2 regions of the Mesorhizobium sp. P2_E7 genome follow, and region 2 is predicted to be linked to the other one. Evidence: predicted binding sites of a transcription regulator. Region 2 holds the regulator's gene; the other holds the start of a gene.
The links. The regulator PhoB, encoded in region 2, activates phosphate uptake and scavenging genes when phosphate is short. The targets are predictions, from matches to a motif close to TGTCATNNANCTGTCAT.
Positions count from the first base shown of each region.

Region 1: the regulator PhoB is predicted to act here: its motif matches at 2,624-2,640, upstream of AC1DYC_RS00135 (LTA synthase family protein).

Region 1 covers NZ_JBFUER010000001.1:25,196-36,161, forward strand. The annotation lists gene AC1DYC_RS00130 (hypothetical protein) at 1-334, opposite strand, end outside; gene AC1DYC_RS00135 (LTA synthase family protein) at 645-2,573, opposite strand; gene fabD (ACP S-malonyltransferase) at 2,852-3,799, shown strand; gene fabG (3-oxoacyl-[acyl-carrier-protein] reductase) at 3,861-4,598, shown strand; gene AC1DYC_RS00150 (acyl carrier protein) at 4,799-5,035, shown strand; gene fabF (beta-ketoacyl-ACP synthase II) at 5,070-6,332, shown strand; gene mltG (endolytic transglycosylase MltG) at 6,535-7,794, shown strand; gene AC1DYC_RS00165 (YicC/YloC family endoribonuclease) at 8,051-8,941, shown strand; gene gmk (guanylate kinase) at 8,948-9,622, shown strand; gene rsmA (16S rRNA (adenine(1518)-N(6)/adenine(1519)-N(6))-dimethyltransferase RsmA) at 9,745-10,584, opposite strand; gene pdxA (4-hydroxythreonine-4-phosphate dehydrogenase PdxA) at 10,595-10,966, opposite strand, start outside.
Region 2 covers NZ_JBFUER010000003.1:237,935-248,900, forward strand. The annotation lists gene AC1DYC_RS20235 (sugar ABC transporter permease) at 1-1,225, opposite strand, end outside; gene xylF (D-xylose ABC transporter substrate-binding protein) at 1,371-2,411, opposite strand; gene AC1DYC_RS20245 (ROK family protein) at 2,680-3,915, shown strand; gene phoB (phosphate regulon transcriptional regulator PhoB) at 3,946-4,635, opposite strand; gene phoU (phosphate signaling complex protein PhoU) at 4,652-5,356, opposite strand; gene pstB (phosphate ABC transporter ATP-binding protein PstB) at 5,398-6,222, opposite strand; gene pstA (phosphate ABC transporter permease PstA) at 6,240-7,556, opposite strand; gene pstC (phosphate ABC transporter permease subunit PstC) at 7,553-9,013, opposite strand; gene AC1DYC_RS20275 (PstS family phosphate ABC transporter substrate-binding protein) at 9,110-10,138, opposite strand; gene AC1DYC_RS20280 (PAS domain-containing protein) at 10,632-10,966, opposite strand, start outside.

The sequences.
Region 1 (10,966 bases), on a different contig from region 2:
CAGGGCCATTCGGTACTTGCGGTGGGACGACAACAACAACCGGCGGCGACCGCAGGATCACCGCCTCATAGATATCGTCCTTATGGTTCAAAGCGTCGGACACACATTTGGCGCGCTGAACCTTGAAATCACTCTCGGTAATAGTCTGCTTGCGGAGTTGCCTCACAATGTCTGAAAAGGAGCCGCACCTGACCAGCGCTTCATTTCGATCGTCGCGGGTGCCAAATTCCGTCGCAAAATCCAGCATCCGATCGAAGAAGTATTCAAACTGACCGGCGGCAACCAGCCCGTCCAGCTCCTTTTCCCTGAAAACAACATCGGCAGCGTTTGCCATCCCCCGAAGTATTCCCCTCGTAGCTCGCATCACTGCAAGCAGAAATCCCCTGAACGAAATCTATAGTTGAACGTGTTGGCTGGCAACCGACTGGTTTGTTTGAGATCGGTTTGTTACCGCCTCCTTTGGAAAGAGGTGTCGGTCGCGGGGTGGCGCCGCCATACATCCGGTCGCAAGTCGAAAGCATCCCCGGCACAGCAAACCGGCTAAGCGCCCCGACTTGTTCCAGCAGATCGCCAACAAGTTCGCACCGTTGCACTAACGAATTGAGCGCGCCGGGAGTCCGCCCGGCTCTCGCAAGCGCCGTCCTTCAGCTCATATGCAGGCTGACACCGTTGACCGTTTCAGGGAAGAAGTCTGGTGCCGCTCGGCGCTTGCCGAACATCATGTCATATTGCAGCAGGCGGAAATCGTTGATCGCCGGATCGACGTCCTTCTGCCGCGCCCAATCGGACGTCGCTTCGCCTGACGGTGTCAGCAGAAGATTGCGGTCGACGACGCGGTAGCGTTCGCGCAGCGCGCCGAGGAAGCCGGTGTAGTAGGGGTGCGTGATCCCGGCCGTGGTCAGGATGTGGTAGGGCAGGAAGGCCGGGCTGACCGCCCCCATATCCTGCGCCGGACCGGTGCGGTTCGACCAGATGATCAGCGGCGTCTGGTGGTGCTCAAGTGCGGCCTCCGGCGTCGGCTCCTTGCGCGGCGCGACATTGTCTTTGAGGAAGCCGGTCTCGACATAGACGGGACCAAGCGGCGGCAGATGGTCGCCGAAGAAGGCAATGACCGTCGGCCGCTCGCGGTTCTTCGCCCATTCGATCAGCCGTTCGAGGCCACGGTCGGCATCGGCCGAACCCTCGGCGTAGCTCAGCAGCGATTCCCGCGCCCACGTGCTGATCGGCGCGGCGATCTTGTGGGTTGGATTGTAATAGCGGTACGGCTCGTAGGGGCCGTGGTTCTGCAGGCTGACGGCGAAGAAGAACACCGGCCGGTCGCTAGCGTCGGCCTCTGCGATGATCTCGTCGGTCATTGCCGCGTCGGAGGCCAGCGGCCCGCGCTTTTCCAGCGGCGGCAGCGTCTCTTCCGAGCGGAAATCGTTGAAGCCAAAATCGGCATAGACCGCGCCGCGGTTCCAGAACCAGTTGGTGCCGGGATGGATGGCGCGCGCCCGGTAGCCTTCGCTTTTCAGGAAGGTCGCCAGCGACGGTGTTGGCGTGCGCACATATTGCTGATACGGGATTGAGCCCGCCGGCAGGAAGGCGTTGGAAAAGCCGGTCAGCGCCTCGAATTCGATGTTGGCGGTCATGCCGCCGAATTCCGGCGAGAACATGTAGCCCGAGCGCAAAGCGCGCACATTGGGGATCGGGTCCGGCGTGATGGTAACGCCGGGCAGCTTGGTCGGATCCCAGAAGGATTCGCTCATCACCACGATGATGTCGGGTTTCTCGTCCGGCACCGAGGCCGTCACATCAGGCCTGTCGATCGCGTCGATCGCCTTGTCGGAATAGCCGGCCGGCGCAGAGACATGCGCCATCGGCACGTTGAGCGCGAAAGCCAGTGCAAACCCGTTGGAGGCGTAGTTCTCCTTCTGGTCCCACATGATCGGGATGATCTGCAGCCGGTCGCGGGTCCACGAGAAGGTGGCGTAGTCCATGATCGAGACGAAGAAGGCGAGCAGCGGCACCGCCAGCGTCAGCCGCGCCAGTCGCCCCTTGCGGCTGAGGATCGGCACCTTGCGGCGCCACAGCCGCCAGCCATAGATCAGCAGCGACAGTCCGGCGACGATGCCGACGGCCATGGCCACGGCCGTCCAGGGCCGCTCACGCACCAGGAGCGGCATCAATGCCATGATCTGGCGCGAATAGAGGAAATCGGTCGGGTAGAGCGGATCGCCGAGATAATGCGACTTCTGGTGCCCGACGAAGGCCAGCGCCAGCGTCAGCGGCGCCACGATCATCAGGCTCTGGTGGCTGCGGCCAAGCACGGCGTCCAGTCCGATCAGCACCAGCGCAAAGACGATGATGGTGGTCCAGCCGGGTTTGAAGGGCTGCAGGAAGAAGTCGACCGTGCCGAAGAAGTCGCCGCGCACGATCCATTCGATGGCGAACACCAGGACGGCGGCGGCAAGCAGGGTGACCAGACCGTAGCGGATGACAGGCCATCTGCGCCCCGGCAGGTAGCCGGTGGACGGATCGTCTTCCAAGAACTGTGGCGCGGGTACTGCCGCGCCCTTCCTGATCCTTGCCACGTCTCTTCCCCCGGCCCAAGCAACGCGTTTTTCCACCCGCGTCACCGTTCTGTCATAGAACTGTCATCCAAAAGCTAGCGCCTGTGGCGAAAATAAGAAGAGCCAGCAAACGATTCGTGAGCGGTTTTCATCAGGAGTGATCGGCAAAAAGCCTTTCGGAACAGGGACTCAAGGCTGGCTTCCACCTCGGACAAGGGCCGAAATGCCGCCATCGGGCTTGACTTGGCGGTCCGCCTTGCGTCACAGGCAGGAAAAATCAGGCGCTGGAGAGAGCCCAAATGGCCGTTGTATTCACCTTTCCGGGACAGGGCAGCCAGGCTGTCGGCATGGGCAAGGACCTCGCCGACGCCTTCCCCGAGGCGCGCAGGGTCTTCGAGGAAGTCGATGACGCGCTGGGTGAAAAGCTGTCGAAAGTGATCTGGGAAGGCCCGGAAGAGACGCTGACCCTGACCGCCAATGCCCAGCCGGCGCTGATGGCGGTGTCATTGGCCGCGGTGCGGGCGCTGGAAGCGCGCGGCTTTTCGCTGAAGGGCAAGGTGGCTTTCGTCGCCGGCCATTCGCTCGGCGAATATTCCGCCCTTGCCGCCGCCGGCTTCGTCTCGGTCGCCGATGCCGCCCGGCTGCTGCGCATCCGCGGCAATGCCATGCAGGCAGCGGTGCCGGCCGGCGAGGGTGCGATGGCGGCGATCATCGGACTGGAACAGCCCGATGTCGAAGCCGCTTGCACTGAAGCCGCAGCCGGCTCCGGCAAGGTCTGCCAGATCGCCAACGACAATGGCGGCGGCCAGCTGGTGATCTCCGGCGCCAAGGTTGCGGTCGAACTCGCCGCGAAACTGTGCACCGAAAAGGGCGCCAAGCGGGCGCTGATGCTGCAGGTCTCCGCGCCCTTTCACTCCGCGCTGATGGCGCCGGCGGCAAATGTCATGCGCGAGGCACTGGCCGGGGTGACGAAAAATGCGCCGGTGGTTCCCGTCGTCTCCAACGTCACCGTGACCCCGACCAGCGATCCCGACGAGATCGCGCGGCGCCTGGTCGAGCAGATCACCGGTCGCGTGCGCTGGCGCGAAACCGTGGAGTGGTTCGGCGCCAACGGCGTCACCACGCTCTACGAGATCGGCGCCGGCAAGGTGCTGTCCGGCCTGGCGCGCCGCATCAACCGCGACATCGCCACATCGGCCGTCGGCACGCCCGCCGATGTGGAGGCGGCGCTGGCCGCGCTTGCATAATCCACTGGCGATTTGACCCCTCCCGTGGGAAGGGTGTTCTCTTAAGATCAGGAGACAAAAAATGTTCGAACTGACCGGCCGCAAGGCGCTTGTCACCGGCGCATCGGGAGGGATTGGCGAGGCGATTGCCCGCGTGCTGCATGCGCAAGGCGCCATTGTCGGCCTGCACGGCACCCGCATCGAGAAACTCGAGACCCTGGCCGGCGAACTCGGCGATCGGGTAAAGCTGTTTCCGGCCAATTTGTCGAACCGCGACGAAGTCAAGGCGCTTGGCCAGAAGGCGGAAGCCGAACTCGAAGGCGTCGACATACTGGTAAACAATGCCGGCATCACCAAGGACGGCCTGTTCGTGCGCATGGCGGATGCGGACTGGGATTCGGTGCTGGAAGTGAACCTCACCGCCGTGTTCCGGCTGACCCGTGAACTCACCCATCCGATGATGCGCCGCCGCCATGGCCGCATCATCAACATCACCTCGGTGGTCGGCGTCACCGGCAATCCAGGCCAGACCAATTACTGCGCTTCCAAGGCCGGCATGATCGGCTTTTCCAAGTCGCTGGCGCAGGAGATCGCCACCCGCAACATCACCGTCAACTGCGTCGCCCCGGGCTTCATCGAATCGGCCATGACCGACAAGCTCAACGACAAGCAGAAAGAGGCGATCATGGCGGCGATCCCGACACGCCGCATGGGCACGAGTGTTGAAGTGGCGTCTGCCGTCGCCTATCTCGCCTCCAACGAAGCCGCCTACGTCACCGGCCAGACCATCCACGTCAACGGCGGCATGGCGATGATTTGAGGGGATAGGGCCGGCTTGTGAAAAGTGACCATTTCGCCTTTTACCTTAGCCAATTTTCGTGTAATGCGGCCCGCAACCCGGCGGTTCGGGCAAAAACCGGTCCGGCGTCGTTGCGTTTCCGGCAGGACCATCTTTCAGCTTGATTAGCGGCATTCTGCCCGCTAACGAAGACAGACAAACAAAAGACGAGGATGCCCCAAATGAGTGACACCGCAGAGCGCGTCAAGAAGATCGTCATCGAACATCTTGGCGTCGATGCCGACAAGGTGACGGAGCAGGCGAGCTTCATCGATGATCTGGGCGCGGACAGCCTCGACACGGTCGAACTCGTCATGGCGTTCGAAGAAGAGTTCGGCGTCGAGATTCCGGACGATGCGGCCGAGACCATCCTGACGGTCGGCGACGCCGTGAAGTACATCGACAAGGCTTCGGCCTGACGCTATCCGCAGTCATCACCGGGGAGGACCTGCGATGAGGCGTGTCGTCGTCACGGGCCTTGGCCTGGTTTCGCCATTCGGCATGGGCTTCGAGCACAGCTGGAAGGAACTGCTGACCGGCCGCAGCGCCGCCAAGCGCGTCACCGAGTTCGAAGTGGAAGATCTTGCCTGCAAGATTGCCCACGTCATTCCGCGCGGTGACGGCACCAACGGCACGCTCAATCCCGAAGCTGTGCTTGAGCCCAAGGAACTGCGCAAGATCGGCGACTTCATCCTTTACGGGATTGCGGCCGCCGACGAAGCGCTGAAGGATTCCGGCTGGGAGCCCGGCACCGAAGCCGAACGTTGCGCCACCGGCGTCATGATCGGCTCCGGCATTGGCGGCCTCGAGGGCATCGCCGAGAATGCGCTGATCCTGCATGAGCGCGGACCGCGCCGCATCAGCCCGTTCTTCATTCCCGGTAACATCATCAACCTGGTCTCCGGCCAGGTGTCGATCCGGCACGGGCTGAAAGGCCCCAACCACGCCGTCGTCACCGCCTGCTCGACCGGCGCGCACGCCATTGGCGATGCCGCCCGGCTGATTATCTTCGGCGATGCCGACGTGATGCTGGCCGGCGGTGCAGAATCGCCGGTGACCAGGCTTTCGCTTGCCGGCTTCGCCGCTTGCCGGGCACTGTCCACCGAGCGCAACGACACGCCTGAAAAGGCCTCGCGTCCCTATGACCGTGACCGTGACGGCTTTGTGATGGGCGAGGGCGCCGGCGTCGTCGTGCTGGAAGAGCTCGAACACGCCAAGGCGCGCGGCGCCAGGATTTATGCCGAGGTCACCGGCTACGGCCTGACCGGCGACGCCTATCACATCACCGCACCCGCCGAAGACGGCGACGGCGCCTTCCGCTGCATGACGGCGGCGCTGAACCGGGCCAAGCTGACGCCCGCCGATCTCGACTACATCAATGCGCATGGCACCTCGACCATGGCCGACACGATCGAGCTCGGCGCCGTCGAGCGGCTGGTCGGCAATGCCGCCTCGAAGATCTCGATGTCGTCGACCAAGTCGTCGATCGGCCATCTCCTGGGTGCCGCGGGGGCCGCCGAGGCGATCTTCTCGATCCTCGCCATCCGCGACAACATCGCGCCCGCCACCATCAATCTCGACAACCCGGAACGCGAAACCGCGATCGATCTGGTAGCGAACACGCCACGGCCCCGCCAGATCGACGTGGCATTGTCCAACTCCTTCGGCTTTGGCGGCACCAACGCTTCGCTGGTGTTCCAGCGTTATATCGGCTGATTGCGGTATCGACCGGCGCGCCAGCGGTCTGTCGTCAATTTTGCCATATTCGAGCCTACTCTGCCGCTGGGGATTCGTCGCATCGGCCTGAAATCGAAGGCGCTTTTTTTGAAAGCACGATGCGTAGGCTTGAAATGTTAGGGCACGCTGTGCGTCCAACCGGACGCATGGTCGCTCTAAGAGATCAGATGGTAGGGCGCTTATGAACACCAATCCGGGCGGCAGCGGACAATTCGGACAAAACCAGCAGACCGGCCCGATCGTGCCGAAGACCGCGGCCGAGGCCTTGCGGCCGGAAGCCGGCACACCGCCGCCGAAGCGCTCTCGCGCCTCGCGCAGCCAGGTCGTGGTGTTCATGAACTTCGTCATCTCCGCGGTGATGTTGATGATCCTCGCCGCCGGCGTCTCGCTCTATTTCGGCAAGCAGGCGTTCAACGAACCGGGCCCCTCGGTCGCCGGCGACACCTTCCTGGTCAAGCCGAGCACCGGCGTCCAGGACATCGCCGACCAGCTTGAACGGCGTGGATTGATCAGCGACGCCCGCATCTTCCGCATTGGCGTTCGCGTCTATGGCAATGATTCAGCGCTGAAGGCCGGCGAATACGAGGTCAAGCCGCGCGCCTCCATGCGCGACATCATGGAGCTTATGAAGAGCGGCAAGTCGGTGATGTACTCGCTGACCATTCCCGAGGGGCTGACGGTCGAGCAGGCGCTGCAGCGCGTCGCCCAGCAGGATGCGCTGACCGGGGACATGCCGGCGACCAAGCCGGCCGAGGGCAGCCTTGCCACCGATACGCTGCGCTTCACCCGTGGCGCCACGCGCCAGCAGATGGTCGACAAGCTGCTCGCCGACCAGAAGAAGCTGGTCGACGAGGTCTGGCAGCGGCGCGCCCCCGACCTGCCTCTGGCCAATGTCGACGACTTCGTCACCTTGGCCTCGATCGTCGAAAAGGAAACCGGCAGGGGCGACGAGCGCTCGCGCGTTGCCGCCGTCTTCCTCAACCGTCTGGCGAAGGGCATGCGGCTGCAATCGGATCCGACCATCATTTACGGGCTGTTCGGCGGCAAGGGCAAACCCGCCGACCGGCCGATCTACCAGTCGGACATCGAGAAGCAGACGCCTTACAACACCTACCTCATCAATGGCCTGCCGCCGACGCCGATCGCCAATCCCGGCCGCGCCGCGCTCGAGGCCGTCGCCAACCCGTCGAAGACCGACGATCTCTACTTCGTCGCCGACGGCACCGGTGGCCATGTCTTTGCCACGACGCTTGCCGAGCACAACGAGAACGTTGCCCGCTACCGGGCGATGCAGAAAAAGCAGGCTGAAGACGCCGCCAAGGGCGCCAAGACCCCGGGCCAGACCGACGCGCCGGCGGATGGCGACGACAGCGGTGACGCCGGTGGCGATGCCGGCGCCGACAGCGGGGATGCCGGCGCCGATGCGGGTGCCGCCCAGTAGCAGGCCGGCGCTTTTTGACGGATTGACCTTACGCGCTGCGGACATAGACGACGCGTTGCTGCTTTGAACGCGCAACGCGGTTCGAAGCATATTGGGCCTTGCTCTGAGGCCTCTGCAGATTTCGACACTGCGAGCTCAAAACGACACCGGAAATCAACACCTTGCCGGTATTGCGATTCTGACATTCGCGCTGCCCGTGATATCGAACGCGAGCGGGATTTCAGAATCGGAACATCAGGGAGACACGAGCCGCATCATGAATTTGCAGAGCATGACCGGATTTGCACGCGCCGTCGCCGAGCACGACGGCGCCTCGATCGCCTGGGAGGTCAAGTCCGTCAACGGCAAGAGCGTCGAGGTCAGGCTGCGGCTGCCGCAAGGTTTTGAGCGGCTCGAGCCGGCGGTCCGGCAGACGCTGCAGAAGCGGTTTTCGCGAGGCAATTTCCAGGCGACGCTGACCGTCGGCCGCGCTGCCGGCCAGCAGGTGCAGCCGGTGGTCAACGACGTCTTCCTCCGGGATCTGGCCGGCCTGGCCAAGCGGCTGCAGGAGCAGTTCGGTGTTGCCCCGGCAACCGCCGACGGCCTGCTGTCCCTGCGCGGCGTATTGGATATACCTGAAACCAGCGAAACCGAAGAAGTGCGGGCAGCGCTCGACACGACAATCCTGGCAGCGCTGGAGGCGGCGCTTACAGGTCTCGAACAGGCACGCCAGAGCGAGGGTGAGGCGCTGCGCTCGCTGCTTTCCGGCCATATCGATGCCATCGAGGCGCTGACGCTCAAGGCCGAGGCCGACCCGTCGCGCGAACCGGCGGCAATCCGCGAGCGGATCGCCGAACAGGTGCGGCTGCTCATGGACGCGTCGGCCAATCTCGATGCCGGCCGGTTGCACATGGAAGCGGCGTTTCTGGCCACCAAGGCCGATATCCGCGAAGAGATCGACCGGTTGAAGACGCATGTGGCGTCGGGCCGTGCGCTGCTGGCAAATGGCGGCGCCATCGGCCGTAAGCTCGATTTTCTGGCGCAGGAATTCAACCGCGAATCGAATACGCTGTGTTCCAAGTCGAACGCCGCCGCCGTCACCGCCATCGGGCTGGAACTCAAGGCGGTGGTCGACCAGTTTCGCGAACAGGTCCAGAATCTGGAGTAACCCAAAATGGGTGCCAAGGAGCCGATGGTTGCCAGGGATCTGGGGTCCCGCATTCGCCGACGCGGGCTGATGCTGGTCCTGTCGTCGCCGTCCGGCGCCGGCAAGTCGACGATCGCGCGCAACCTGCTGGAAAGCGATGGCAGCCTGGAACTGTCGGTCTCGGTCACCACCAGGCCACGCCGCGGCTCGGAGATCGAAGGCGTCCACTACCACTTCCGCACCATGCGCGAATTCGAGCGGCTGCGCGATTCCGACGCGCTGCTCGAATGGGCTGAAGTGCACGGCAATTGCTACGCGACGCCACGCGAGCCGGCCGAACTGGCGCTGGCGCAAGGCCGCGACATGCTATTCGACATCGACTGGCAAGGCGCCCAGCAGCTCAAGGAGAAGATGCGCGCCGACATCGTCTCGATCTTCATCCTGCCGCCGTCCATGAAGGAATTGAAGGCGCGGCTGAAGCGCCGCGCCGAGGACCAGGAGCAGGTCATCGAGACCAGGCTGAAGAACGCCCGCAACGAGATCGAGCACTGGAAGGAATACGACTTCGTCATCGTCAACGACGATCTCGACCGCGCCTTCGCCGAAGTGCGCGGCATCGTGACGGCAGAACGGCTTCGGCGCGACCGCCGGCCGGGTTTGTTCGATTTCGTATCGGGGCTGTTGGACGAGAAGACGGAGTGAATCTTCCTTCTCCCCGTTTACGGGGAGAAGGTGGCCCGAAGGGGCGGCACCGTGCCTACGAACGTTTGCACTGCCCCTCATCTGCCTGCCGGCATCTTCTCCCCGTAAACGGGGAGAAGGAACTACACAGCGTTCGTCAGCCTTACGAATTCATCGACGCTGAGCGTCTCCGCCCGCCGGGTCGGATCGATGTTGGCGCGCATCAGCAAGGCCTCGCCCCCCAGGCTCTTCACGCTCTGCCGCAGCATCTTCCGGCGCTGGCCGAAGGCGGCCTCGGTGACGCGGCCGAGTTTTTTCACGTCGGTCGCCAGCGGGCTGGCACGCGGCACCAGATGCACCACCGAGGAGGTCACCTTGGGTGGCGGCGTGAACGCTTGCGGCGGCACGTCGAAGGCGATCCGCGCTTCCGTCCGCCAGCCGGCCAGAACGCCGAGCCGGCCATAGGCGTCGCCGCCGGCGCCGGCGACGATGCGCTCGGCCACCTCCCGCTGGAACATCAGCGTCATCGATTGATAAAAGGGCGGCCAGTCGGCAACGGTCAGCCAGCGGATCAGAAGCTCGGTCCCGATATTGTAAGGCAGGTTCGCGGCAATCCTCACCGGGCCGCCGCCTTGCGACGCGGCACTGGCAAGAGCGGCAAAGTCCGTCTTCAGCGCGTCGCCGCTGATCACCTCAAGCCGGCCCGGATAGTGGCTGGAGACCTCGGCCAGCGCCGCCAGGCAGCGTTCGTCGCGCTCGATGGCGACGACGCGCCGGGCGCCGGCAAGCAGCAGCGCCCTGGTCAGCCCGCCAGGCCCGGGGCCGACCTCGATCACGGTGCTGTTAGTCAGGTCGCCGGCGACGCGCGCGATCTTGCCGGTCAAATTGAGGTCGAGCAGGAAATTCTGGCCGAGCGCCTTCTTCGCCTGCAGCCCATGGCGTTCGATCACCTCGCGCAGCGGCGGCAGCCCATCGATGCTCACGGTTTTGGGCTCATGCGGCTGCGACCTTTGTGTCGGTATCGGCTAGCCGGCGGGCCAAATTCAGCGCCGCGATCAGGCTGTCGGGACGTGCGATGCCCTTGCCGGCGATGTCGAAGGCTGTGCCGTGATCGGGCGAAGTGCGGATGAACGGCAGGCCAAGCGTGACGTTGACCGCCTCGTCGAAGGCCAGCGCCTTGGCCGGGATCAAAGCCTGGTCGTGATACATGCAGATCGCCACGTCATAGCCGGCGCGGGCGCGGGCATGAAACATCGTATCGGCCGGCAGCGGCCCAAAGGCGTCGATGCCTTGCGCGCGCAACATGTCGACCGCCGGACGGATGATGCGCTCATCCTCCGTCCCCATGGCGCCGCTTTCGCCTGC
Region 2 (10,966 bases):
GCAGCACCATGCCGGACTGAAGCGACTGCATCAAAAGCGCGCCGAGCATGGCACCGATGATGGTTCCCGAACCGCCGGCGAGCGAGGTACCGCCGATGACGGCGGCGGCAATCACCAGCAGCTCGTCCAGCGTGCCAAGCGCATTGGTGGCCGAATTCAGCCGGGCCGATGAGATCGCCGCGGCGATCGTTGCCAGCACGCCCATGATCATGAACACCTTCATGGTGATCCAGCGCGTGTTGATGCCCGCCAGATTGGCGGCTTCCGGATTGCCGCCTATGGCAAAGACGTAGCGGCCGAAGCGCGTCCGGTTGGTGATGAACGTCATGACAACGCCGACCGCGATTGCCATGAGCACAGGAATGGCGATGCCATGCGCAATGAACAGTCCGCCATCGGGCACGGTGATGTTGTGGGCGGCCGCATAGCGGTTCACGATGCCGACCGGCCATGGATAGGAATTGGCCACCCACACCGCGCCCAGGATGATTGCGCAGGCAACGGTGCCCATCAGGGTTTCGGCCCAGACCGGGCGCAGCGGGAAGCGGAAGCGCTTGCGCTGCACGCGCCCGTTGAACAACGCAAACACCACGGCAAGGCAGGCGACGACGCCCACAACCCAGCTCCAGGTCGCGCCGATCGACCCGGCGGGACCACCGCCCATCAGCTGGAAAGTGGCGTCGAGCGGCGCCACGGTCTGGCCGCTGGTCACCCACCACGCTGCGCCGCGCCAGACCAACAGGCCGCCCAGCGTGACGATGAAGGCCGGCACTTCGAGATAGGCGATTATGAAGCCCTGGAAGGCACCGATGAGAAGACCGAGCGCCAGGCCGATGACCAAAGCCAGAACCCAGATCCACGGATTGCCGAGTTCCAGCCCGATGAAGCGCACCAGAAAGTGCACCTGGGCAAAGCCCATCACCATGCCTATCACCCCTTCGGCCGAGCCAATGGATAGGTCGATGTTGCGCATGACGATGACCAGCACCATGCCGCAAGCCATGATGGCGACGGCTGATGTCTGCACCGACAGGTTCCACAAATTGCGCGGCGTCAGAAAGAGACCACCCGACAGGATATGCAGGCCGATCCAGATGATCACCAGCGCGCCGATCATGCCGAGCATGCGGGTGTCGATCTCGGTCGCCTTCAGGAACCGGGCGACCGGGCCGAGTTCCGACGCACGCGCTGTGTCGGCCTGCGAAGGCGAGGTTGTGTCGGTCATGATGTCCTCCCAGCGGCTTGCCGTCTGACGCGGATGCCGGACCACAGCCTAGAAGTTAGCCGCCTCTGGCGGAAACACAAATCTTGTTGAGAAAACGCCGCGGCTTTGGGCCGCGGCGTCGATATCGAATGGAAACAGACCAAGCTTAGTTGCAGGCTGCGACGCTGCCGGCGGCGACGCCGGTGCAGACTTCGTCCTTCTTGATCCAGCCGGCGTCGATGACGACGTTGAGGTTGTCCTTGGTGATCGCGACGGGGGTCAAGAACAGCGACTTGACGGTGTTGCCGCCAGGCGTGGTGAAATCCTTGGCGCCGGCGATATCGCTCGTCTTCTTGCCGTCGGCGAGCTGCGAGGCGATCTCGGCGGCGTTCTTGCCGAGCTCGCGCGCGTCTTTCCACACCGATACGGTCTGGGTCCCGAGCGCGATGCGGTTCAGAGCGGCATGGTCGCCGTCCTGGCCCGAGACGGGAACCGTTCCGGCAAGGCCCTGCGCCGTCAGCGCGGCGACAACGCCGCCGGCGGTGCCGTCATTGGCCGCGACCACGGCATCGACCTTGTTGTCGTTGGCGGTCAGGAACTGTTCCATGTTCTTCTGCGCGTTGGCCGGCAGCCAGCCGTCCGTATAGGCTTCGCCGACATTCTTGATCTTTCCCGAGTCAATGGCTTCCTTGAGCACTTCCATCGAGCCCGCGAACAGGAAATCCGCATTCGGATCGGAGCCCGAGCCCTTGATGAAGACATAGTTGCCTTCCGGCTTGGCCTTGAACACTTCACGAGCCTGCATGCGGCCGACTTCCTTGTTGTCGAAGGTCAGGTAGAAGACGTCCTTGTTCTCGATCAGGCGGTCATAGCCGACCACCGGAATGCCTTCGTCCAGCGCCTTCTGCACCGCCGGGCCAATGGCGGAGGCATCCTGCGCCAGGATGATCAGCGAATTGGCGCCCTGCGAGATCAGGCTTTCGACGTCAGTCAGCTGCTTGCCGGGATTGGACTGCGCGTCGGCGGAAATATACTTGTCGCCGGCAGCCTCGATCGCCGCCTTCATCGCCGCTTCGTCGGTCTTCCAGCGCTCTTCCTGGAAGTTCGACCACGACACGCCGATGACCTTGTCCTTCGCCTGCGCGACCGACACCAGCGTCAGCGACATGGCGACACCCGCCAGCATGGCGGCTGCAAATCTGTTCATGTTAATCCTCCCTGCGCCGCGCGCGGCGCGACAAAACTGGCCCGAAGGCCGGCACACAGAGGCTCTATTTTTTCGAGCCTCGAAAAAATACTGGTCCAACGGCGAGGCGCTGTCAACATCGATTCTGATGGAATCTGATGGCCTCCGCGAATTTTTTCGAGACTCGCAATAAACAATGACAGCGCCGCCGGCTTCTGCCAATATTTGCGTAGCGCCCCTGACCGCCTTCATTATCATGAGGCGCGAGGAGGACCGGGAGGAAACAAAAATGTCGGTTGGAATCCGCCACGACGATTTGCGCCGTCGCAACCGTGCGATGGTGATTTCGGCCGTGCGCCGTGCCGGCCAACCGTCGCGGACCGAGATCGCGGCGACCACCGGCCTCAGCCATTCGACCATATCGGCGATCTCGTCGGATTTGATTGCGGAAGGCATCCTGGCCGAAAGCAAGCCCGGCGAGACCGGCGCGCTGAAACGCGGCCGGCCGCAGGTCGGCCTTGGCCTCAACCCGGAAGCGGCGGCGGTGATGACCGTGGTGCTGTCGCTGAACTTCCTCTCCGTCACCGTCATTGACTATGCCGGCCAGGTGGTCGCCGAGGAACAGCGCCGGCTCGACACGCTGACCATTTCGCGCGACGAACTGATCGGCGAATGCACTGCCATTGTCAGACGCCGGCTCGAGGATCCCGACCTCGACGTCCAGAGCGTCGCCCGCATTGCCATGGGCATTCAGGGCATCACCGATTCGCATGCGCGCGCCATGCTGTGGTCGCCGATCACACCGCTGACCGACATTGCCTTCGCCGACATACTGGAAGCGGAATTCGGCATTCCGGCCACCATGGAAAACGACTGCAACATGATGGCGGTGGCGCTGCAATGGCGCCAGCCTGACCGCTATCGCGACGATTTCATCGCCATCCTGCTCTCGCATGGCATCGGCATGGGGCTGGTGCTGAAGGGCGAACTGTTCACCGGCACCCATTCGTCCGGCGGCGAGTTCGGCCACATGATCCACCGGCCCGGCGGCGCGCTGTGCCGTTGCGGGCGGCGCGGCTGCGTCGAGGCCTATGCCGGCAACTACGCTATCTGGCGCAGCGCAAAGATGATGAGCGAGGATGCCGAACCGGTCGATGTCGGCGACGCCGACATGCGGGCGCTGGCCGCACGCGCCCGCGAGACGGATGGCCCGGAGCGCGAAGCCTATCGCAAGGCGGGCGAGGCGCTCGGCTTCGGCCTTGGCAGCCTGTTCGCGCTGATCGACCCCGCCCCTGTCGCCATGGTCGGTGTCAGCGCCGCCGCCTTCGACCTGATCGAGCCGGCATTGCGCGAGGCGATCGCCCAGACCGCCGGCGGCCAGCACTCGAAGTCGATCTCCTTCGACACCGAGCCCAACGAACTGCCGTTGATCCGCGAGGGCTGCGCCATGCGGGCGCTAAGCTTCGTCGACCAGGAGATTTTCGCGCCCGGCATTCAAGCGAAGACCGGCAAGCACGTCGCCTGAGAGGCCGGCGACGGCCCGGCGCGCCGGGCTCTAGTCTTCGCGGATGGCGTAGCCGGCGCCGCGGATGGTGCGGATGACGTCCGGCATGCGGCCATTGTTGACCGCCTTGCGCAAGCGACCGACATGCACGTCGACCGTGCGTTCGTCGATGTAGATCGTCTCGCCCCAGACATTGTCGAGCAGCTGGCTGCGTGAGAACACACGGCCGGGGTGGCGCATCATAAATTCGAGCAGGCGGAACTCGGTCGGCCCCAGTCGGATCTCGCTCTTCTTGCGGTAGACTCGGTGCGATTCACGGTCGAGCACGATGTCGCCGACCTTGAGCACGCTGGACAGGACTTCCGGCTTGGCGCGGCGCAGCAGCGCCTTCACGCGCGCCATGAATTCCGGCGTCGAGAACGGCTTGACCAGATAATCGTCGGCGCCGGTCGAAAGCCCGCGCACGCGGTCGCTCTCCTCGCCACGCGCGGTCAGCATGATGATCGGCAATCGCTCGGTCTCGGGCCGCATCCTGAGCCGCCGGCAAAGCTCGATGCCGGACACCGCCGGCACCATCCAGTCGAGCACCAGAAGGTCGGGCACATTTTCCTGCAGCCGGATTTCGGCCTCGTCGCCGCGCGTTACCACTTCGACCTGGTAGCCTTCGGATTCGAGGTTGTAGCGGAGGAGCACGCCCAGCGGCTCCTCATCCTCCACGACCATGATGCGTGGCGCAATCATCAGCAGTTCACCCTTGTCAGGCCGACGTGGCCATCGCCGTCTCGTCCTGCTTCGGGCGATTGGCAGGCAATTGCTGGCCGGTCAGCACATAATACGCATTTTCAGCGATGTTGGTGACATGATCGCCGATGCGCTCCAGATTCTTGGCGCAGAACAGAAGATGCGTGCAGGCAGTGATGTTGCGCGGGTCTTCCATCATGTAGGTCAAGAGTTCACGAAACACCGACGTGTATTTGACGTCGATGCGCTCGTCCTCATTCCTGAGCTTCGCCAGCGCGGCCGCATCGGCGGCGGCATATTCCTCGACCACCCCTTGCACCTGGATCAGCACCAGTTGTGCCATCGCATCGATGGAATGCGAGAGGTCGCGCGGCGTGACGCTCAAGCCCACAGTGCCGACGCGCTTGGCGATGTTCTTGGCGAGATCGCCGATGCGCTCGAGGTCGCCGGCCATGCGGATCGAACCGACCACGGCGCGCAGATCGTTGGCCATCGGCTGGCGCTTGGCGATGAGCGTGATGGCGCGGTCGTCGAGTTCACGCTGGCGCGCGTCCATGATGGCATCATCGGAAACCACACGCTGCGCCAGCGCGTTGTCCGACGTGAGCAGCGCTTTGGTCGAGCCGCTGACCATCGACCCGGCCAGATCGCCCATGTCGCGGATCAGCTTGCTGATCTGGCCCAACTCTTCATCGAAGGAGGCGACGGTATGTTCACCCATGATCCTGGTCCTCGTGCCTGAAAATTCAACCGCTGGACGGCTCAGCCGAAGCGGCCGGTAATGTAGTCCTGGGTGCGCTTGTCGTCGGGATTGGTGAACATCTTGTCGGTGGCGCCCTCCTCGACCAGGTAGCCGAGGTGGAACATCGCCGTGCGTTGCGACACGCGCGCTGCCTGCTGCATCGAGTGGGTGACGATGACGATAGTGTAGTTCTGGCGCAGTTCGTCGATCAGCTCCTCGACGCGGGCGGTGGCGATCGGGTCGAGCGCCGAGCAGGGCTCATCCATCAGGATCACTTCCGGCGAGACCGCGATGGCGCGCGCGATGCACAGGCGCTGCTGCTGGCCGCCGGACAGGCCAGTGCCGGGTTCCTGCAGGCGGTCCTTGACCTCGTTCCAGATCGCCGCCTTCTTCAGGCTCGACTCGACGATCTGGTCCATGTCGGACTTGCGCTTGGCCAGGCCATGGATGCGCGGGCCGTAGGCGACGTTCTCGTAGATCGACTTCGGGAACGGATTGGGCTTCTGGAACACCATGCCGACGCGAGCCCTGAGTTCGACGACGTCGATGTTCTTGTCGTAGATGTCGTCCTCATCGAGCGTGATCTTGCCGGTCACCCGCGCTGAATCGATGGTGTCGTTCATGCGGTTGAGGCAGCGCAGGAAGGTCGACTTGCCGCAGCCGGACGGGCCGATCAGCGCGGTCACCTGGTTTTGGCGGACGTCGAGATTGACGTCGAACAGCGCCTGCTTCTCGCCGTAGAACACGCCGACCTTGTCGCCGCGCATCTTGATCACTTCGTTCGACTTGGCGTTCATTTTGTCGCCCACTGCGTTTTCAAGGGACTGTTCGGTCATGATGTTCATACCAAATTGCCTTTTTTCTACCAGCGCCGCTCGAACCGGCGCCGAAGCACGATCGCGGTGATGTTCATGGCCATGAGGAAGACCAGCAGGATGATGATGGCGCCGGACATGCGCTCGACAAAAGCGCGTTCGGCCTCGTTTGCCCACATGTAGATCTGCACCGGTAGCGCGGTTGCCGGGTCGAAAGGTGTCTTCGGATAGTCGGCGACAAAGGCGACCATGCCGATCAGAAGCAGTGGTGCGGTCTCACCCAACGCGCGCGCCAGGCCGATGATGGTGCCGGTCAGGATGCCGGGCGCGGCCAGCGGCAGGATGTGCTGGAACACCATCTGCATCTTGGAGGCGCCAAGCCCAAGCGCTGCCGAGCGGATCGACGGCGGCACCGCCGCAAGGGCGGCGCGCGTGGCAATGATGATGGTCGGCAGCGTCATCAATGTCAGCACCAGGCCGCCGACGAAGGCGGCCGAGCGCGGCATGCCGAGGAAGTTGATGAACACGGCAAGCCCGAGCAGGCCGAAGACGATCGACGGCACCGCCGCCAGATTATTGATGTTGACTTCGATCAGGTCGGTGAAGCGGTTCTTCTTGGCGAATTCCTCAAGATAGATCGAGGCGGCGACGCCGATCGGCAGCGCCAGCAACAGCACGATCACCATCATGTAGAACGAGCCGATGATCGCCACGCCCATGCCCGACGTCTCAGGCCGGCTGGAGGCGCCATAGGTGAACAGGCCCGTATTGAAATGCTCGGCCATCACGCCATCGGCCTTGAGCTTGTTCATCCAATCGATCTGCTGGTTGGACACCTTGCGGCGGGCTTCATCGACACTGAGGTCGATCTGGCCCTTGAAGGCGGAGTCGAGATTGGCGGCGGCCAGGATGTTGACGTCACGCGTCGTGCCGATCACCGAGGGATCGGCGGCGACGATGTCGCGCAGCTGGACGCGGGCGCCCTCCGACAGGAAGCCCTTGAGCTTCAGCATCATCGGCTTGTTGGCGGGATCGATGCCGAGTTTGGCGACCAGTGCGTTTTCGGCGAGCTTGGGATAGTTCGCCTTGATCAGCACGTTCGGATCGGTGGCGCGCTTGCCGGAGGGATCGATCACCTTCTCGTCGAAGGTTATCGGCAGCGTCACCGTCGTCTGCCAGAAGGCGGTGTAGCCTTTCGAGACGATGGTGATCAGCATGATGGCCAGGAACGCCAGGCCGACCGAGATCGCAATCACACCATAGATGCGGAAGCGGCGTTCGGCGGCGTAGCGCGCCTTCAGCCCGATGTCGCGGCGCGGGCGCGCGACAGCACCCGCCATCGTGTCCAGGGGGATGTCGGTCATTCGTACTGCTCCCGGTACTTGCGCACGATGTAGAGGGCGACAATGTTCATCACCAGCGTCAGCGCGAACAGCGTCAGGCCGAGCGCGAAGGCGACCAGCGTCTGCGGTGAGTTGAACTCGAGATCGCCGGTCAGCTGGTTGACGATCTTGACGGTGATGGTCGTCATCGCCTCGAATGGATTGGCGGTGAGATTGGCGGCGACGCCGGCCGCCAGCACGACGATCATCGTTTCGCCGATGGCGCGCGACGCAGTTAGCAGGATGGCACCGACGATGCCGGGCAGTGCCGCCGGCAGGATCACCCGCTTGATCGTCTCCGAGCGCGTGGCGCCCAGGCCGAGCGAGCCGTCACGCATGGCGCGAGGCACCGCGGTGATGATGTCGTCGGACAGCGACGACACGACCGGGATCAGCATCACGCCCATCACCAGGCCAGCGGTGAAGATGCTCTGGCCCTGGATGAACGGCGAGCCGCCGGTGAGTGCCGCCGACAGGTCGCGCATGAATGGCCCGAGCGTGACCACGGCGAAGATGCCGTAGACGATGGTCGGGATGCCAGCCAGCAATTCCAGCGCCGGCTTGACCACCGAGCGCACGCTGCGCGAGGCATATTCGGACATGTAGACCGCCGACATCAACCCGACCGGCACGGCCACCAGCAGCGCGACGGCGGCAATGTAGAGCGTGCCGGCGAGAAGCGGGATCAGGCCGAACTGGCCCTGGCTGCCGCCCGAACCGGCGGCGGCGAAGCGCGGATCCCACACTGTGCCGAAGAAGAAGCTCATCGGCGACACGCTTTCGAAGAAGGTGATGGTCTGGAACAGCATCGACAGCACGATGCCGACCGTGGTCAGGATGGCGATGGTCGAGGCCGCAAGCAGCCCCCACAGCATCAGCCTCTCGACATTGTTGCGCGCCCTGGCGCGCGGCGCGATCTGCCGCAGCGCATAGAAGGCGCCGGCGATCGACAGTGCAAGTGTGATCACCGCGCCAAACAGGCCGAGCCTGTCCTGGACCTTGTTGGCCTCGACGGCGATCGGAATCATGTAGTCCTGCGTGTCGGTGGCCAGCGCCACGCCCTTGGCGATGAGCAACGGCTGCAATTCAGCGAAGGTGGCGGGAAGCGGCGTAGCGGCATCGAGCCGGCGCAAACCCTTGGCGAGGCTCTTCACCAGGCTGGCGTCGAGCGCTTCGCTGGCGACCTTGGAGTCGACAGTGCGTTCGGGCAAGGCGGCGTGGATGTGCCGGTCGAGATAGAAGGACGAGCCAATGTCCCAGACGGCGAGCAGCAGGACGGCAGGCAGGACGGCGAGCAGAAAGGCCCACCAGCCGTGGTAGTGGGCGCGCGAATGCGGCTTGACCTTGCCGGTATCCTGCGCCGCGGCGCGCTGGCGGCCGATCACGAAGGCGACCACGCCGATGGCAATGACTATGGCGAGTACGAGCAAGGACGACATCACCCACCCCAGGGAAAATTCAGATCGCCGCCGCCGTTGCGGCAAGCGGCAAAATCAGGGCGCGGATTTGGTCCGCGCCCTGATCCGGTCAGTTGATTACATCGTCTTTCCGGCGGCGAAGGCGTCGCGCTGGCTCTGACGCTCGGCGTCGGGAGCCGAAACCAGGCCGTACTGGGCGAGCGGGCTTTCCGGGCCGATCATCTGGTCGTCAAGGAAGAACTCGACATATTCCTTGAGGCCGGGAACGACACCGAGATGCGCCTTCTTGACGTAGAAGAACAGCGGGCGCGAAACCGGATACTTGCCGGTTGCGATCGTCTCGGTCGAAGGCACGATGCCTTCCACGGTGGCGACCTTCAGCTTGTCGGCATTGTTCTCGTAGAAGGCGAGGCCGAACACGCCGACGCCGGTCTTGTTGGAGTCGATGCGGGCGAGCGTCTCGGTGTAGTCGCCGTCGATGTCGACAGCCTTGCCGTCCTTGCGGATGGCGATGCAGGTCTTGCCGATTTCCTTGTCGTCGGCAATGCCGGCGGCCTTCAGGGCGGCCTTGTCGCAGCCGGCGTCGAGAAGCTTGGTCTCGAACACTTCGCGGGTGCCGTGCTTTTCACCGGGGATGTAGGCAGCGATATCCCAGTCGGGCAGCTTCGGGTTGACCTGGTTCCACTTGGTGTTCGGATTGGCGACGAGCTTGCCGTCAACCACCAGCTTGGCGGCGAGCGCCTTGTAGATGTCGGCGGGAACCAGCGCCCAATCCGGGCCCTTGATGTCGGTGGCGAAAACGATGCCGTCATAGCCGATGCGGACTTCCTGGACTTCCTTCACGCCGGCGTCGGCGCAGGACTTCAGCTCGTCCTTCTTGATCGGACGCGAGGAGTTGGCGATGTCGATGGTGTCTTCGCCGACGCCCTTGCAGAATTCCTTGATGCCGGCGCCGCTGCCGCCGGACTCGACAACCGGGGTCTTGAAGTTGGTGAAGGTTTCGCCGAACTGCTCGGCGACGATCTTGGCGTAAGGCAGCACGGTCGACGAACCGGCGACCTGGATCTGGTCACGCGCAGCGGCGACACCGGACGATGCGGCGAACGCTACCGCCACGGCCGATGCCGTAACGAGGAATTTCTTCATGTGGCCTGCTCCTGTTCGGAAGATGGTCTCTCGGCGCCCTCTTCAGCCGGCGCCCGCTGAGGCCAATAGCCTTCGATTATTACAGTCGCATGACAGTTTCGTGTCAGCCCGGTAACGTCGGATGGACGCACAGAAAGCCGCAGCCGGCCTGCCTCGCCGGCAGAGCCGCAGTTTGCCGCTGGAATCATAAGCTTGCGGGATTTTGCGTCGGCATTTGTCCCGGCGGATCGCAGGCCGCGATGCCGAGAAAGAAAAACCGGACGGAAGCGCGTTGCCCGTGGCCAGAGCGTATCTTGGCTGAGCCATCGCCAAAAACAGGTCCGTTGGGGTAGATTTCGACGCTGTTTCTTGTCGGCGGTCGCTTGCTCCCGCCCGTAACTGAATGAGCGGTTTGTTGCGGCCATTTTCCCGAATGGGCGCAAGCTTTGATATGGTGCGATCGCACCATACCGCTGGACGCCGCTGATCTGCCGAATCCCGGTACTGATACCAGTTAGCCGGCGTCGCGTTTGGCTTCGCTCGCGATGCCGGCCCAGCGTTCGACCTTTTCGAGCAGCGCCTTGGGACTGATCGGCTTGGGCAGATAGTCGTCCATGCCGGCTTCCAGGCAGCGCTCGCGGTCGCCCTTCAAGGCATGCGCGGTGACACCGACGATCGGGATATGCGTGCCGCTCTCTTCCTCCAGCCGGCGAATCGCGGCCGTGGCTTCGAGCCCGTTCATCTCCGGCATCGAGACATCCATCAGGATCATGCGCGGATTGAGCCGGCCGAAAGCATCGAGCGCCTTGCGGCCGTTGCCGACGATCTCGAAGCTGAAGCCGGTTTCAC